One region of the Pseudoalteromonas sp. GutCa3 genome, then DNA from elsewhere that is predicted to be linked to it. Evidence: riboswitches for the same ligand, from Rfam matches in the RefSeq annotation. Region 1 holds a riboswitch; the other holds the start of a gene.
What was found. A riboswitch is a leader RNA that binds a small molecule or an ion and turns the genes downstream of it on or off. The one in region 1 is predicted to bind cobalamin.
Positions count from the first base shown of each region.

Region 1 (8,145 bases):
CGCCAAGCTTGTCATTAAAGCAAGATAAGTAAGTACGACCACTTACTAGGCTTTCATGTTATTTTGATTTCACATTTAATGCATTTTTATTAACAAAAAAAGACATTAATATTTCCGTTGTAATATTACTGTCATTTATGAATGACAAAATGCAGCAGTTTTGAAAATTAGTCTTTTGTGATTATCCAAGGAAATAACATGAAATTTGTAAAATCGAGCTTATGCTTAGCACTATTAAGTGGTTTATCTTTTAATGCACTTGCCGACGTAGACATTTACGGTAAAGCGAATGTAACAGTGCAATCATCTGATGATGGCGAAGGGTCTTTTACCGAGATAAAAAGTAATGCATCTCGTCTTGGTGTTAAAGGTTCTGAAAAAATAAATGATAGTTTAGAAGCGGTATATAAGTTTGAGTTTCAAGTTGATGTGTCTGATGCTGATTCAAAAGGCGATAACGACGACAATATTTCTGCGCGTAACCAATATGTTGGTTTAAAAGGTGCGTTTGGTCAGGTTGTAATTGGTCGTAACGATACTGCGCTTAAGCAATCTCAAGGTAAGTTAGATTTATTTAACGATCTTGAAGGCGACATTAAAAATGTATTTAAAGGTGAAAACCGCTTAGGAAATACAGTTAGTTATTCATCAAACTCATACGAAGGCTTTAAAGTACTTGCTACTTTTGTAGCTGAAGATGATGTAGACGCTGATAACGGTTACTCAATGGCGGTGACATACGGTGACGTGGCACTTAAAAAGAGCGCGGTATACGCCTCTATTGCAGCCGATAGTGAAGTAAATGGCTACGACGTAGTGCGTGCATCAATCCAAGGTAAAGTTGAAAACTTTAAATTGGGCGCAATGTACCAAACACAAGAAGCAGTAGATGGCAGCGCAGAAGCGGATGGTTACTTGCTAAATGCTGCTTACAGCATGGGTAACAACACATTTAAAGTGCAATACCAAGATATGGACTTTGACGACAGCGACGATAAGTCAGCAATTTCAGTTGGTCTTGATCACAAATTAAATAAAAATATTAAAGTATTTGGTTTTTATTCAAGCTTCGATATGGACAACAACGTTGACCAAGACTACGTAGGCTTAGGTATGGAATACAAGTTTTAACGATTAGTTAAAACACTCCCTTTTTAACCGCGCTCTTTTGAGTGCGGTTTTTTTTGCTTTAAATTATTTACTTAGCCGCCCATAATAGAGCTTCATTTGGAATGAGGTGCGAGTCCTCGACTGTTCCCGCAACTGTAATTAGCGCAAAGCTTTAAGTCAGATACAAATGAGCAATACCAATCAGCATAAATATTTGAACAATTTAACGAATTAAATTTATCGCTTAATAGGTTCTATATCTAAATAGATTGGTATAATTTTTTAACGAGCGGGTTTACTCATTTTTATTAATGCACTAGTTATTGTTAGCTGTATTGTTAGTGAGTACACGCCTACCAAGGACTCACTGTTGCACACTAAATCAGCGCTAAACACGCCTTTACTTAACGTTAAAAATGTTTCGTGGGGGATTGCCAATAAAAGCATTTTAAATAATATTAATTTGCAAATATCGCCAGGTAAATTTGTGGGTTTAATAGGCCCAAATGGGGCGGGTAAGTCGAGTTTGCTGCGTTGTTTATATCGTTTTAACCGGCCAATATCAGGGCAGGTTACTTTTAATAACCACGATATTTGGCAACTTAAAAGTGAAGATTATGCAAAGCAAGTCGCTGTGGTACTTCAAGAAACACCTTCGCAATTTAACTTAAGCGTATTTGATGTTATTGCGCTTGGCCTAACGCCTCATAAATCGCTATTTAGCTCAATAACTAACATTGATAAACAAAAAATCATCCAAGCTATCAACACCGTAGGGTTGGCAGATCATAGTGATCAAAGCTTTGAGTCGCTCTCAGGCGGTGAAAAGCAACGTGCCTTGATAGCCCGCGCCATAGTCCAGCAACCTCAACTGTTAATAATGGATGAGCCAACTAGCCATTTAGATGTTAAATACCAAATACAGGTTATGGAGCTTGCTAAATCGTTGGGTGTAACGGTATTTGCATCGTTTCATGATTTAAACTTAGCCTCTGCAATGTGCGATGAACTAGTGGTTATTAAAAACGGTGAAATTACACATACAGGCACGCCAAGTGAGGTATTAACCGAAAGCATGCTAGGCGAGGTTTTTGGTGTCTGCGCCCAAGTAAATAATCACCCGCAAATATCGAAGTCGGGAAATAGCATCCCTCATATCACTTACTTTTATGGTTACAAATAATATGAGCGCAGTTAATACTCGCCACTCACTTGCGCTATTTATAAGTGCTGCAGCTGCTTTATTTAGCTTATTTGCAGCACTTAGTTTTGGTGCAGCAGAAACCTCACTTCAAGACGTACTTAATAGTTTTTTACTCTCAAATGATGCGTCTTTTAATACGCGTATTATTTACGAGCTAAGAATGCCACGCACATTACTCGCCTTTTTAGCTGGCTCTGGTTTAGCAATTGCGGGGCTTATTTTACAAACGGTAACGCGTAACCCTTTAGCCGATCCTTACTTATTTGGTATATCGTCGGGTGCCTCATTTGGCGTGGTGTTACTTATGGCGCTAGCAGGTATTAGCGCAGGCTTTATGCTATCTGCAGCAGCGTTATTAGGTAGCTTGCTTGCTATGAGTTTATTAATACTCATTGCAGGTAGGCAGCAAAGTGCACAGGTAGAATCAATGTTATTAGCTGGTGTTGCTCTGTCATTTTTATTTAGTGCATTTACCAGCTTGTTGCTTTATTGGAGCGACCCTCAGGCGGTAGCCGCTATTTTATTTTGGACACTGGGCAGCTTTGCTCGTGCGCAGTGGGCTACGCTTTGGTTGCCTTTGTTGGTAATTACATTGTGTACGTTTGTAATGCTGAGCTATAGAAGGCAGCTCAATGCCATGTTACTTGGCGATGAAAGCGCAATTACATTAGGTGTTAGGGTCCAGCGCTTTAGAATACTAATGCTGGTTTTGAGCTCATTAATTACCGCTGTGCTGGTGGCTATGTGTGGTGGTATTGGGTTTGTAGGATTAATGGTACCGCACATTGTGCGCTTTTTTATCTCCCAAGGCACCATCGCGGGATTGCTAGTAACCAGCTTAGTGGGCGGTACATTTATGGTGTGGGTTGATGTACTTTCGCGCTCATTGCTAAAAAACCAAGAATTGCCCGTAGGTGTTATAACCGCTGCTATTGGTAGCGTGTTCTTTTTGAGTTTATTGTTTTTTAGAAAGCGAAGGGTGTAATTCCATGAAAACCTTAATGGTGCAAGGCACTACTTCCGACGCAGGTAAAAGTACCCTAGTTGCAGCCCTTTGCAGGGTATTTGCTAAGCGAGGGGTAAAGGTTGCGCCTTTTAAACCACAAAATATGGCACTTAATAGCGCAGTAACAAAAGATGGTGGCGAAATTGGTCGTGCGCAAGCTTTGCAAGCAATAGCAGCTAAAGTAGAGCCCGAAATAGACTTTAATCCTATTTTACTTAAACCTAATAGCGATACGGGCGCACAAGTGATTATTCACGGAAAAGCCATTAGTAATATGGAAGCGGGTAAATATCACGACTATAAAAAAGTGGCGATGGATGCAGTAATAACCTCACATAACCGCTTAGCTAAATGCTTTGATTTACTCCTTGTTGAAGGGGCAGGTAGCCCTGCTGAAATAAACCTGCGTGAAAACGATATTGCCAATATGGGTTACGCCGAAGAGGTAGATTGTCCTGTCATTATTATTGCCGATATTGATAAAGGTGGTGTGTTTGCACATTTGGTAGGTACGCTTGCGTTGTTAAGCGAGTCAGAACAGGCGCGTGTAAAAGGCTTTGTTATAAACCGCTTTAGAGGCGATGTAGGTTTGCTGCAAGGCGGGCTAGATTGGCTTGAAGAATACACAAACAAACCCGTGCTTGGCGTATTACCTTATTTGCACGACCTCGCGCTTGATGCTGAAGACGCTGTTGCAATTGATAATAACGTAACCAACGCCACAATTAATATTGCAGTGCTACTTGTTCCCCACATTAGTAACCACACCGATTTTGATGCACTGCGTTTGCACCCAAACATTAATATAAATTATGTGCGCCATACCCAAACGATCCCAGACGTTGATCTGATAATTCTCCCAGGCAGTAAAAATGTGCTGGGCGATTTAAATTTTTTGAAAAATGAAGGCTGGGACACTCAAATTAAGCGCCACTTACGCTATGGTGGCAAAGTACTTGGCATTTGTGGCGGCATGCAAATGCTGGGCAATACAATCAACGATCCCGATGGTATTGAGTCGTCATTAAAGCAAGTGAATGGGCTTGCTCTATGCGACTTTGAAACCACGCTGACAGCACAAAAAGTATTAACTAAAATAACCGCTACACTGCTTTTAAATAACCAATCAACACCCTGTAGTGGTTACGAAATACATGCAGGGATTAGCCAAGGTGCAGCGCTTGATAAGCCATTTTTAACCTTTGATGAAAACCACCCACATGGTTTTACGTTTGATGGCTTTATTAGCGATGATAACGCCATTGCGGGCACCTATTTACATGGTTTGTTTGATGAAGCCGATGCTACATCGCAAATTTTAAAATGGGTAAAACCAAGCGCCTCAATTAACCCAATTAGTATTGCCGCTCACCGCGAGCAGCAGTTAGAACGATTAGCAACTATGTGCGAAACGCATTTAAACATACAGCAAATTATCTCGATTTATGAAGGGCACAATAATGACTGAACAAAACAACGATAAGCACAAGCAACGTCAGCAAAAAGTAAAAGAACAAGTGGATGCGCGCGTTGCTGCAGCACAAGATGTAAAAGGTATTTTTCAGGTAATCACCGGTAACGGTAAAGGTAAATCAACTTCGGGCTTTGGCGTTGTAGCACGTTGCGTAGGGCATGGTAAAAAAGCAGCCGTCTGCCAATATATTAAAGGTACGTGGGAATGTGGCGAGCGTAATTTATTACAAGGTGCAGGTGTTGAGTTTGTTGTAATGAACACCGGTTTTACCTGGGATACGCAAAATAAAGAAGCCGATACTGCAGCCGCCCAAGCAACATGGCAAGAGTCAAAACGCATGCTTGCTGATAGCAGTATTGGTTTAGTATTACTTGATGAGCTTACGTATATGGTGACCTACGGCTACGTTGATTTAGATGAAGTAGTAACGGCGCTTAATAACCGCCCACCAATGCAGTCAGTTATTATTACAGGACGTGCAGCGCACCGTACTTTAACAGACCTTGCCGACACAGTAAGCGAAGTGCGTAATGTAAAACATGCATTCGACTCAGGTATAAAAGCGCTTGAAGGGTTTGATTACTAATGTTTAAAGCGCTTTTTATTGGGCTGCTGCTTTTTAGTGTATCGGGCAGTGCATTTACAGAGCAGGTTAATGATTCTAAAAAACTGCGAATAATCGCGCTTGCACCACATATAGTCGAAAACCTATTTGCCATAGGAGCGGGCGATAATATTGTGGGCACGGTTGATTACGCCGACTACCCAAGTGAAGCCCAAAGTATTGAGCGCATAGGGGGTTATTACGGCATCTCGCTTGAAAAAGTATTGGCGCTTAAACCCGACTTAGTAATTGCGTGGAAAAGCGGAAATCAAAGCGAAGATTTAGCCCAAATAGAGCGCCTTGGCATAAAAGTATATTTGAGTGATCCCACCACAATCGCTGGTGTAGCCGACGAGTTACTTACTTTTGGTGAATTTACAGGGAACATTAAGCAAAGCCAGCAAGCGGCAAGCGCATTTAAACATAAGCTAAATGGTATTGTTAAAAGCCAGCAAGATAAAAAAAATATTACCGGGTTTTATCAGTTATGGGCTGAGCCCATGATGACAGTAAGTAAAAATACATGGATAAGCCAACTGATTGAAACATGCCATGTAAGTAATGTATTTGCACAGAGCGTTACAGATTACCCACAAATTAGTATCGAAAATGTCATTGTTACTAAGCCACAAGTTATTATTATCCCTGATGAAAAATCAAAAACGCCACAGCCGGTTGTTAATTGGCAAAAGTGGCCAGAAGTGCCTGCAGTTAAAAACGATCAATTTATTAGCGTAAATGCCGATTTATTACATCGTTTTACTCCGCGCATGCTAGATGGACTCGCGGATATGTGTGATAAAATAGACGCATCACGTAAACAGATTAAGAGTACACAATGAGCGATTGGGCTACATTTTTAGAAAGTGAATTACAGCAACCTTACATGCAGCAAACGTTAGAGTATGTGGCTAATCGCCGCAATGAAGGTGTTGCTGTTTATCCGCCTGAACCTCAAGTATTTAGTGCTTTTGATGCCACAGCACTAAATGACATCCGCGTTGTAATTTTAGGACAAGACCCATACCACGGAGAAGGGCAAGCGCATGGCTTGTGTTTTTCGGTATTGCCTGATGTAAAAAAGCTGCCGCCGTCGCTTAAAAATATGTACAAAGAGTTAGCTACCGATATCAGCGGTTTTGCTGTTCCTGAACACGGGTACCTGCAAAGCTGGGCAGATCAGGGCGTGTTTTTACTCAATACAGTATTGACCGTTGAGCAAGGGCAAGCGCATTCTCATAAGCATTTAGGATGGGAGCAATTTACCGATAATGTAATAGCGCATATTAATAAACACTGCGAAGGTGTGGTATTTATTTTATGGGGTGCACATGCACAAAAAAAAGGTAAAGGCATAGATAGCGCTCGCCATCATGTTTTAAAAGGGCCGCACCCATCACCGCTTTCGGCGCATAGAGGCTTTTTTGGCTGTCAGCATTTTTCAAAAACGAATGAGCTATTACAAGCCCAAGGTGAAAAACCGATTAACTGGCAGGTGTAAATAACCTGGGCTCTGAATATAAATTTATCTCATGCAGCTATTTTCAGCGCATTAAAAAAGGCTTCCATATATCGGAAGCCTTTTTGTTTAGTTGGGGCGTATTGAATTAAAAGTCGAGCTCTTCAATCGCAATACTGTCTGTAAAGTAGTCTAGTTCTTGTAGTTCTTTACGTAGGCGCTGTTTGTCTTTTATTGCTTCTATTTCACGCCATTTTCTTTTTTTATTTTTCTGAGAGGTTTTCCTTGTTGTATCTGGTCCTTCTAATATCTCTAATATATCGTTTAGGCTATCCATGAACTTCTCCTATTGATTTTATTGACCTCAAGAATACCTATACCACAGGCCTAGTTAAAATAGAATAAAAAAGTGACAGTTATGTTACATAAGTGTGATTAATTGATGAAGGTTTATACGAAGATTATGCGAAGATTATGCGAAGATTATATGAAGTCGATATGAAGATTATATAGAGAGGTAGCGTATTTTAGGCATAAAAAAACGCCGCTATTGCGACGTTTTTAAAACACGATTATAGCAAATTACATTGCTTTAAAGCGCGCCTCTAGTTGTTCTTGTGCATCAGCAAAAGAGCGAATACCTTCAGCTAGTTTTTCAGTAGCCATAGCATCTTGGTTATGTAACCAACGGAACTGTGCTTCTGTTAATGGCTCTGGTTTTGGCTCTTGTGGAACATCGCTTTCAAGCAAATATTCTTGTGCGCCTTCAAGGTTACCTAAATCTTCTAAAAGATTAGGGCTAATAGTTAGCTTGTCGCAACCTGTAAGTGCAATAATTTCGCCTGTGTTACGGAAACTTGCACCCATCACAACTGTTTTGTAGTCATGACGTTTGTAAAATTCAAAAATGCTGCGTACAGACTGAACACCTGGATCTTGTAGCGGATCGGTTGGTTTTTCCATACCGTTAGCAACGTGCCAATCTAAAATACGGCCAACAAATGGCGAAATTAGAAATACGTTTGCATCGGCACAAGCACGGGCTTGGGCATCGCTAAATAATAAAGTAAGGTTACATTTAGTCCCTTCTTTTTCTAGCTGCTCAGCGGCTTTAATACCTTCCCATGTAGACGCTACTTTAATTAAAATTTTGTCTTTGCTTACACCTTCTTTTTCGTAAAGGCTAAGTAGGGTATGTGCTTTATCAATCGTAGCTTGCGTATTAAACGAAAGGCGTGCATCTACTTCAGTAGAAATATAACCAGGTACAATAGCGCTAATTTCTTTA
Region 1 covers NZ_PJBK01000026.1:25,086-33,230, reverse strand. Annotated here, with positions in the region: gene CXF64_RS05330 (LysR family transcriptional regulator) at 1-32, shown strand, start outside; gene CXF64_RS05325 (porin) at 199-1,131, shown strand; cobalamin riboswitch at 1,166-1,317, shown strand; gene CXF64_RS05320 (ABC transporter ATP-binding protein) at 1,481-2,293, shown strand; gene CXF64_RS05315 (FecCD family ABC transporter permease) at 2,295-3,299, shown strand; gene CXF64_RS05310 (cobyric acid synthase) at 3,304-4,788, shown strand; gene cobO (cob(I)yrinic acid a,c-diamide adenosyltransferase) at 4,781-5,380, shown strand; gene CXF64_RS05300 (cobalamin-binding protein) at 5,380-6,240, shown strand; gene ung (uracil-DNA glycosylase) at 6,237-6,899, shown strand; gene CXF64_RS05290 (DUF3545 family protein) at 7,006-7,194, opposite strand; gene tal (transaldolase) at 7,440-8,145, opposite strand, start outside.

Region 2 (8,145 bases), on a different contig from region 1:
GTAGTCGTGTTTACAGGGGTTATTGTATCTACCCTGCTGACTCTTTTTGTTGTACCTGCTGCGTATTATGCTCTATCGAAAAATACACAGTCACCTGAGTTTTTACAACAAAAGCTGAATAAACAAGCTGCTGAAAAGCCTTTCGAAGAGATCTAATCTCTTTATTGCGCCGTAACCTTGTTGTTGCGGCGCATACAATTTATGCTCGCCTTTAAACTCCATATACATTTTAGGAATACTTATGAGCTCAACAACGCAAGTAGCAACATTTGGTGGCGGCTGTTTTTGGTGTATAGATGCAGCATTTAGACGTGTAAATGGCGTATTAGATGTGAGTTCTGGCTATACCGGTGGCGAAACCGACACCCCAACCTATAATTCTGTATGCTCTGGCACAACCGGGCACGCTGAGGTTGTTAAAATTGAATTTGATACTACTGTAGTTAGCTTTGAAACACTGCTAGCAATGTTTTTCACTTTGCATGATGCTACACAATTGAATCGCCAAGGTAACGATATAGGCACACAATATAGAAGCGTTGTTTACTATCACGACGAAGCTCAACAAAAGCAAACCAATGAAATGGTAGCTCAACTGCAAAGCCATGTGAGTGAGCCCATTGTGACAGAAGTCAGCCCTGCCACTACGTATTATCCAGCAGAGCATTATCATCAAGATTACTATAACGAAAACCCACAGCAGGGTTACTGTAGTATTTTAATAGCACCTAAATTACATAAGTTTGAAACCGTATTTAAAGAGTTCTTAGCTGACTAGCTAATTTGAGCAGTTAAATTGATTAGTTAAACTTAGCTACACATTAAAAAGCCCGACGTAAGTCGGGCTTTTTAATATTAATAAATACCGTTAAAACTGGTAGCTTGCGCCTGCAAAAAAGCGACGCTCTGGAGTGTTGTAGTAATACACTTGACCCGTTGTAAAATCAGTATTTGAATCAACAGCGTTATACTCTTTATCAAATAAGTTTTCTACACGAAGCGAAACTTCAATATGTTCATTTACTTGATAATTACCTGCTAAGTTCCAAAGTGTATAAGAGCCTAAGCGAGTCACAGCACCTTGTCGGTCGCTACGGTATTGCATGTCTAAGCTTGCATCAAAAGCACCAAACTGTTTTGCAACTTCCCAGTTAAAAGTACGTTTAGCAACATTACGTAACTCTGCGCCCGTTTCTTCGTCTTCTGCACTCAAATAAGCAAAGTTAAGGTTGCTATCAAAACCAAAAAACTGCTGAGATAAGCTAAATTCAACCCCTTCATAACGTGCTTCATCAATATTAGCTAATGCAAAGTTTGCATCGTAATCAATTTTATCTTCTATATCGTTTCTAAAAATTGCAACATCAACTTGCGCAATATCAAAGTCCACACTCAAACCTAACTCACGGTTTACTGATTTTTCAGGCTGTAAATCAGGGTTACCATAAAGTGGGAAATATAAATCGTTAAATGTAGGGGCTTTAAAGCCAGTACTTTGGCTTATACGAAATGTTGCATCTTCAGATAAATGATAACCCGCAGCTGCGGTATACGTTGTTTCGTCGCCAAATTGCTCGTCGTCATCTTGGCGAACAGTTAAATTAGCTAATACTTTATCTGCATCGTAGTAAGCACCTACAAACACAGCAAGTACATCTCGGCTGTCTTCAACAAATAGTTGCGAACTATGAGATACATCATCGTTGTACCAATTGATACCACCACTAATGTTAAGCTCATCAGATAATAGGTATTGGCCGTTATAATCAATTTGTGTGCGTTTAGTTATAAAAGTACTTGTTGTTGGTCCAACTGAAAAATCAACATATGTATTGTCTGAATCATCCGTTGCTAGCGCTAAATCAATACTGTGCGTTTGGTTAGTGTAGTTTTTACTCCAACCTGCAGAAAGCTGATAGTTTTTAAAATCATCTCGTTCAATCGTACTGTCAGCTGGGCTAAAGCGGCTGTCGTAATCTGCGAAACCTTCACTGTATTGACCTAATAACTTAAAGTCGCCGTAGTGTGCATCTGTATAATTTACTTTAAAACCAAGATTTTTATTTTCATAGCCATCTTCATCTGGTGCTACGCCTTGCAGTACATCAAAGTTATCTGTTTTTTCAAAGCCTGCATTAAATGCTGTTGTTATATCACCTGATTTTACAGAGCCTGCCACTTGATAATTTTGGTAAGAATCAGAACCAAACGTAGCACTCACAGATAAGTTATCTGATTCACGCGTTATAATGTTAATCACGCCAGCAAGTGCATCAGAGCCGTAAACAGCTGCGCGAGAACCCTTAATAATTTCAATACGTTCAATACTATTTAAAGGGACATTATTTAATGCTTTTTGACCAAGTGTTGCTGAGCCTGTACGTACACCGTCAATCAAAATTAGCGTATCGCCAGAGCCAGTACCACGAAGTGACACACCTGTATTTTGGCCAAAACCACCGTTTGGATTAACCTGAAAACCAACTCGCGTGCTTAATAAGGTTGGTAAATCGCGTACGTTGCTTGCTTCTATTTCTGCACGCTCAATAACATTTACACTTGCTAAAACGTCATTGATTGATTGCTCAAATTTATTAGCTGTAACGGTTATTTTTTCAATTGATTGCTCTGCGCCAGACACAGAAAATGAAAGCGCAGCAGAAATAGCAACGCCTAAAGTTGTTTTGTTTAACATGATGTCCCCTACCTTTGCCCACCGCAAAGATTTAAGTAAGTAAGATTGCATCAAGGCCGGTCTCCGGACTCAGTAAGCACATCAAAATATGCAATACTTTACCGTTGCGGGGGCAGTGTTGGGCTTGTAGTCATCATGAAAACGCACCAACTTCCCGATTATCCTGCTAAAAAAATCATTACATGAAGTGGCTAGCAAGCACCTTGAAAATATGTCGCTATTGTGAGTATTTTGTTTACAAATGTCAATGGACGTCTATACAGCTAAAAACCTTTAAAATGCAGTTAGGGGCTAGTATAGTTTGAAGAAATTCCATATTTATCAAGTAGCTTCTGAAGTTGTATTTGTGCAGTAGGTAAGCTTAGTATTTCATCCATTTTATTACTAGTGATCTTATTTGATTTAGAGTTAACTAAAAAGTGCGTTTTATAAACGGCATCTGGTACGTTACTTTTATAGAGTAAATCCATATTAAAAGTATTTTGATTTTTAAAATATTGGTAAGCAATATTATTTAAAACGCCTACTTCCGCGCGCTTTAATAGCAGCATTTTAACAACGTTGAATTCATCAATGGTTAAACTTACTTGATGTTCCTCACTTAAAAATTCGGCATCTGTATTAAATCCAGCAAATTGATACGAGTACCCCAGAACCCCAACCTTTGTTAATGACGTAATGTCGTCAAAGTAAGCTTGCTCATTTGTATTTTCTTTAAGCGTATAAAGCTCATTTTTGGTAATGGTATAAAATTCGGTTTTTTCAATGTTTTCTTGCGCTGATAGTGGGATCCATTGCAGTGCCATTAAAAATAAAACATCAAAATTATTTTTTTCAACTGACAAAGCAAGCCTTTTTACAGGTAGAGACTTAAGTACGAAGTTAAACTCCTGCTGTGCTCCGTTTAAAATCTTAATAAACTCAGGAGCAAAACCCTGCTTTTTTTGCGCATTAATAATAATGGGAAAGTAGCCATCTTCAACCAGTACATCAATATCAACTGTTTTTGATAAGCTTGGTTTGGTAAATGTAAGCAAAACAAATAACAAAAATAATTGATGAAGTTTCATTTTAATACCTTCTAGTGTGAAGTACTTAATTGCATGTGATTAAATATAATAGCTTAAATATCAAAAAGGAGATTAATACATACGGGAGTATCTAGGCAGCAAAGAGGGATAATAGTGAGATATTTAAAAAGAGTAAGTAGCTTCAATCTGTCTGTAAGTATAAACAGATTAAAGCATGCTTAATTTAAAACTATTTATTGATTAATCGCGGAAATTTTTAAACTGAAAAGGCTGACCTAGCTCAGCGCTGCGCACTACTTGCATAGCCTCTTGAAGATCGTCACGTTTTTTACCCGTTACACGTACTTCTTCGCCTTGAATAGCTGCTTGAACCTTAACTTTAGAGTCTTTAATGGCTTTAACTACTTTTTTAGCCATGTCCTTTTCGATACCTTGCTTTAAGCCAACGTTACGAAATACATTTTTACCAGCACGGGTAATATCTTGAAGCTCTAAGCTTGATACATCCATACCACGCTTAGATATTTTGTTAGCTAAAATATCAAATAATTGCATAACCTGAGAGTCTGCTTCAGCTTTAAGCTTAATTGTTTTGTCATTTAGCTCAATAGATGCATCAACGCCTCTAAAGTCAAAGCGAGTCTCTAGCTCACGATTTGCATTATCAACTGCGTTTTTAGCTTCGTTCATTTCTACTTCAGATACAATATCAAATGAAGGCATTGGTTTGCTCCTAACTATTTAATCTTAATTTTATGTGGTAATTATAACGCTAAAATTATAAATCTTTACATTTTTCTGCATCTTGTTCAGGTGCGATATTAAATTAGTTTGATATACTTGCGCCTCTTTTTTAAGCGATTTTAGGATTTGTCGTGACAAGGCGTGTTTATCAAGCAATTTTTTTAATCAGCATAGTAGCTTTTACCTTTTTATTTGCCAAAGAAATAAAAGGTGGCGTTGTAAATTTATTTCCTCATGTTGATAAAGTGGCCCATTTTGGGACTTTTTTTATACTAGCCATAATAATGGATAAAGCGTTTAAGCTTCCTTTATATGCGCAAATACTTTTATTGGCAGGTTATGGCGCCTCTATAGAAATAATGCAAGACGCACTTCCATATAGGCAAGCATCACTCGGTGATTTTTTTGCTGATTTTGCAGGTGCCGCAAGCTACTTTTTACTTAGAGTAATTTTTACACCTCGAAAAAAGAACCCATATGGCTAATATTTTAATTGTCGGCGATGGTGCTATTGGCTTGTTACTTAGTCATTTTCTAAGTGCGTCGCATAATGTCAGTGTTTTAACTCGCAAAAGCCCAACAAATACCCGTTTTTATAGTCGAGGTAAGGGTGCATCTAAAAAAATTGACGCACAATTTATTACATTAAATCAGCTAAATAAAGCAGCTGAATTTGATGTTGTTTTATTTACCGTTAAAGCCTTTCAAGTACTTGATGCATTTACGCAAATAAAGCCATTTTTACCAAATCATTGCTCTGTTGTACTTTCGCATAACGGAATGGGTAATGTTGATGAGGTAAATAGCCAACTAAGCACTCACCAAGCACTCTACTTTTTAACGACAAGCATAGCGGGCTTTAAATCAAACCAATACATTGTGCAGCACACTGGTGAGGGACAAAGTGTTATTGGTGCTTGTAATGAATTAGCTTTTCAAAATAGCGCGCCAATAGCTGATATTTTTAAAGTGATACCCAGCCTAAAGTTTACTAATAACATTCAGCAGCTTCGTTTTGAAAAACTACTCGTAAATATTGCCATTAACCCATTAAGCGCTTTAAGTAATGTAAAAAATGGTGAGTTACGCGCACCTAAGTACAATGCTATAATTTTTAATGCACTCACTGAAGCATGCAATATAGCAAAGGTACAAGGGCTTAATATCCCATTGATTAAAGCACTTAATACCGCTTATAAAATAATGGAATTAACGTCTGACAATTACTCTTCAATGCAGCAAGACGTCGCGCATTGCAGAGAAACTGAAATATCAGCTATATGTGGCTATATTAGCCAACAAGGCAAACTTCACGGTATTCCTACACCTTACAACGATGAGTTGTTTGTCAAAATTCAGGCAAAAAAAAGCGTGGTATAAACCACGCTTATATAAATTCTTAACTTTAAGACGACAAACCTTATGGGCGGTAAACTTTTACCGTTTCAAAGCCTTGTTCGTGCAGCATAAGTGCCTGTAGTTGGCTCATTACGCCTCTGTCACAATATAAATAGTAGTCAGTGTCTTTTGGTAAATCACCAAACTTAGTAGCTAAACGGAAGAACGGCAAATGCACCACTTCAACACCATCGATTTCTAGCGGTGCAGCTTCTTCTTCCTCTGGTGAGCGAATATCAACTACCACAGAGCCTACAGGTAAATCAGCAACCGATTCAGCTTCTTTAAGTTCTTGTTTGGCTTCAACGTCAATATCACGCACATCCATTATGCGTGCGTTGTTTACAACGGTATCAAGTACATCAAAGTCGAACTTTTCTTCTTCACCAAGAATAACGTCTATTTTGGCTTTAACCGTTGGCTTTTTAGAAATAACACCACAGTATTCAGGCATTGTTTCTGCCATTTCGGCCGTACCAATTTGACGAGCAATATTAATAATTTCTTGCTTATCGTGTTGAATAAGCGGGCGTAAAATAAGCGTTTCAGTAACACGGTCAATCACGCTTAAATTCGCTAATGTTTGACTAGATACTTGGCCAATACTTTCGCCAGTGACAAGTGCCTGAATGTTTAACTTTTGCGCAACCACACTCCCTGCGCGCATCATCATACGTTTAAGTACAACACCCATTTGGCTGTTTTCAACGTTTTCTAAAATTTCAGCAACAACAGGTTCAAAATCAACCGTTACAAATTTAACTTTATGTGTAGAGCTATATTTTTTCCATAAGTAGTAGCTTGCTTGCTTAACGCCAATTTCGTGCGCTGCGCCACCTAGATTAAAGAATAAAAAGTGCGTGCGTGCGCCTTTTCGAATCATTTGGTAACTTGCTACGCCAGAGTCAAAACCACCAGACATAAGCGAAAGCACATCTTCTTGAGTTGGCAGAGGAAAACCAGCCATACCAAAATGTGTATGAGAAACAATGTAAGCTTTATCGTCTTTTACTTCTAGGCGTATTGTTACTTCTGGGCGGCTAAGCTTTACGCTTGCGCCTTCAATATGCTGATTTAATCCACCACCAACATAACGCTCTAAATCAGTTGAGGTAAAATCGTGTTGCCCTATGCGCTTAGCACGAACACAAAAGGTTTTACCTACAATAGTATGACCAACTAAAGCGATGGTTTTTTGATAAATATCATCAAGAGTTTCGAATTGTGTTTCGGTTACTTCAATAAATTGAACAATGCCAGGGATGCGTTTAAGGCTATCGATAAAATCAAGGCGAACTTGCGCGTCTTCAAGCTTTGTAACAACTGAAATGTTATCCCAGTTATTTCTTACTTGTACTTTTTCGTCAACACGGCGCAATACAATTTTAATGTTATTTTCTAACACTTTAGTAAAGCGTTTACGGACTGAACGGCTTTTAATGGCTATTTCAGGATGTAGTTTGACGATAAATTTAAGCATAGTTCACTCTTAGACTGCGGGAATTCGCGCTCCCAGGCATTTGGCGCGGGATTATAGCAAAAAATTCAGCGCCTAGGAAACAGCCTATTACTATCGATTAAACTACAGCTAGGGCCTGTTTATCTTTCGAGGTTAAATTTACAGCAGTGTGTTTGGTATTTAGGCAAGGCAGAGCCTATGTAGTGTGGTTATTCCCCATAAATAGGCGATAACGTAGCATAAATGCCAAACAAGCGCTGCCCAAAGGGTTCAGCCTAGGGGCGATTAACTCTTTGTTGCTCGGTTTTTACTTAGCCCACTAGGTTACAAACCTCGCGTCGCGATTTAATCGCCCCTAGATTGAACAAATTTTAATCCTGAAAGGTCAACAGGCCCTAAGGCTTGTTGCGCTAATTCAGTATATTTTTCACGTAGCAGGTTCATTTTATCAATGCTTTTATCGGTACTGTACGCTCTAAATAATGTAAGTACTTTTAAAATGCCATGATATATATCTTGCTCAGCAAGCGTACCACTTGGCCTACGGGCTTTAATATAAGGCGTCCAAAAACTAACCGTTAACTTTAATGTATGTGCTAAATCAATGACATCTTGCTCATCAATAGCAATCATTTCACTGTCGCGAAGTCCTAAAATAATTTTACGAACTTGCTCTAACAACTCTAACTGAAAATCAATATAAGCTTGTTTTAAATCAGCATCTCTAGAGAGAATATCCCCAAGATTATCGTAAAAAAAATGATAGCGCCACATCAGCTCAAATAACGAATCTAGGTAAGCCGTTAAATGATTAAATG
Region 2 covers NZ_PJBK01000090.1:90,272-98,416, reverse strand. Annotated here, with positions in the region: gene CXF64_RS16635 (efflux RND transporter permease subunit) at 1-156, shown strand, start outside; gene msrA (peptide-methionine (S)-S-oxide reductase MsrA) at 242-778, shown strand; gene CXF64_RS16625 (TonB-dependent receptor domain-containing protein) at 869-2,695, opposite strand; cobalamin riboswitch at 2,733-2,916, opposite strand; gene CXF64_RS16620 (ABC transporter substrate-binding protein) at 2,980-3,765, opposite strand; gene CXF64_RS16615 (YajQ family cyclic di-GMP-binding protein) at 3,967-4,449, opposite strand; gene CXF64_RS16610 (VanZ family protein) at 4,602-4,955, shown strand; gene CXF64_RS16605 (ketopantoate reductase family protein) at 4,948-5,850, shown strand; gene thiI (tRNA uracil 4-sulfurtransferase ThiI) at 5,891-7,348, opposite strand; gene CXF64_RS16595 (TetR/AcrR family transcriptional regulator) at 7,673-8,145, opposite strand, start outside.
Region 2: it holds a riboswitch for cobalamin, as region 1 does, so the genes downstream of both, CXF64_RS16625 (TonB-dependent receptor domain-containing protein) here and CXF64_RS05320 (ABC transporter ATP-binding protein) in region 1, are expected to answer to the same signal.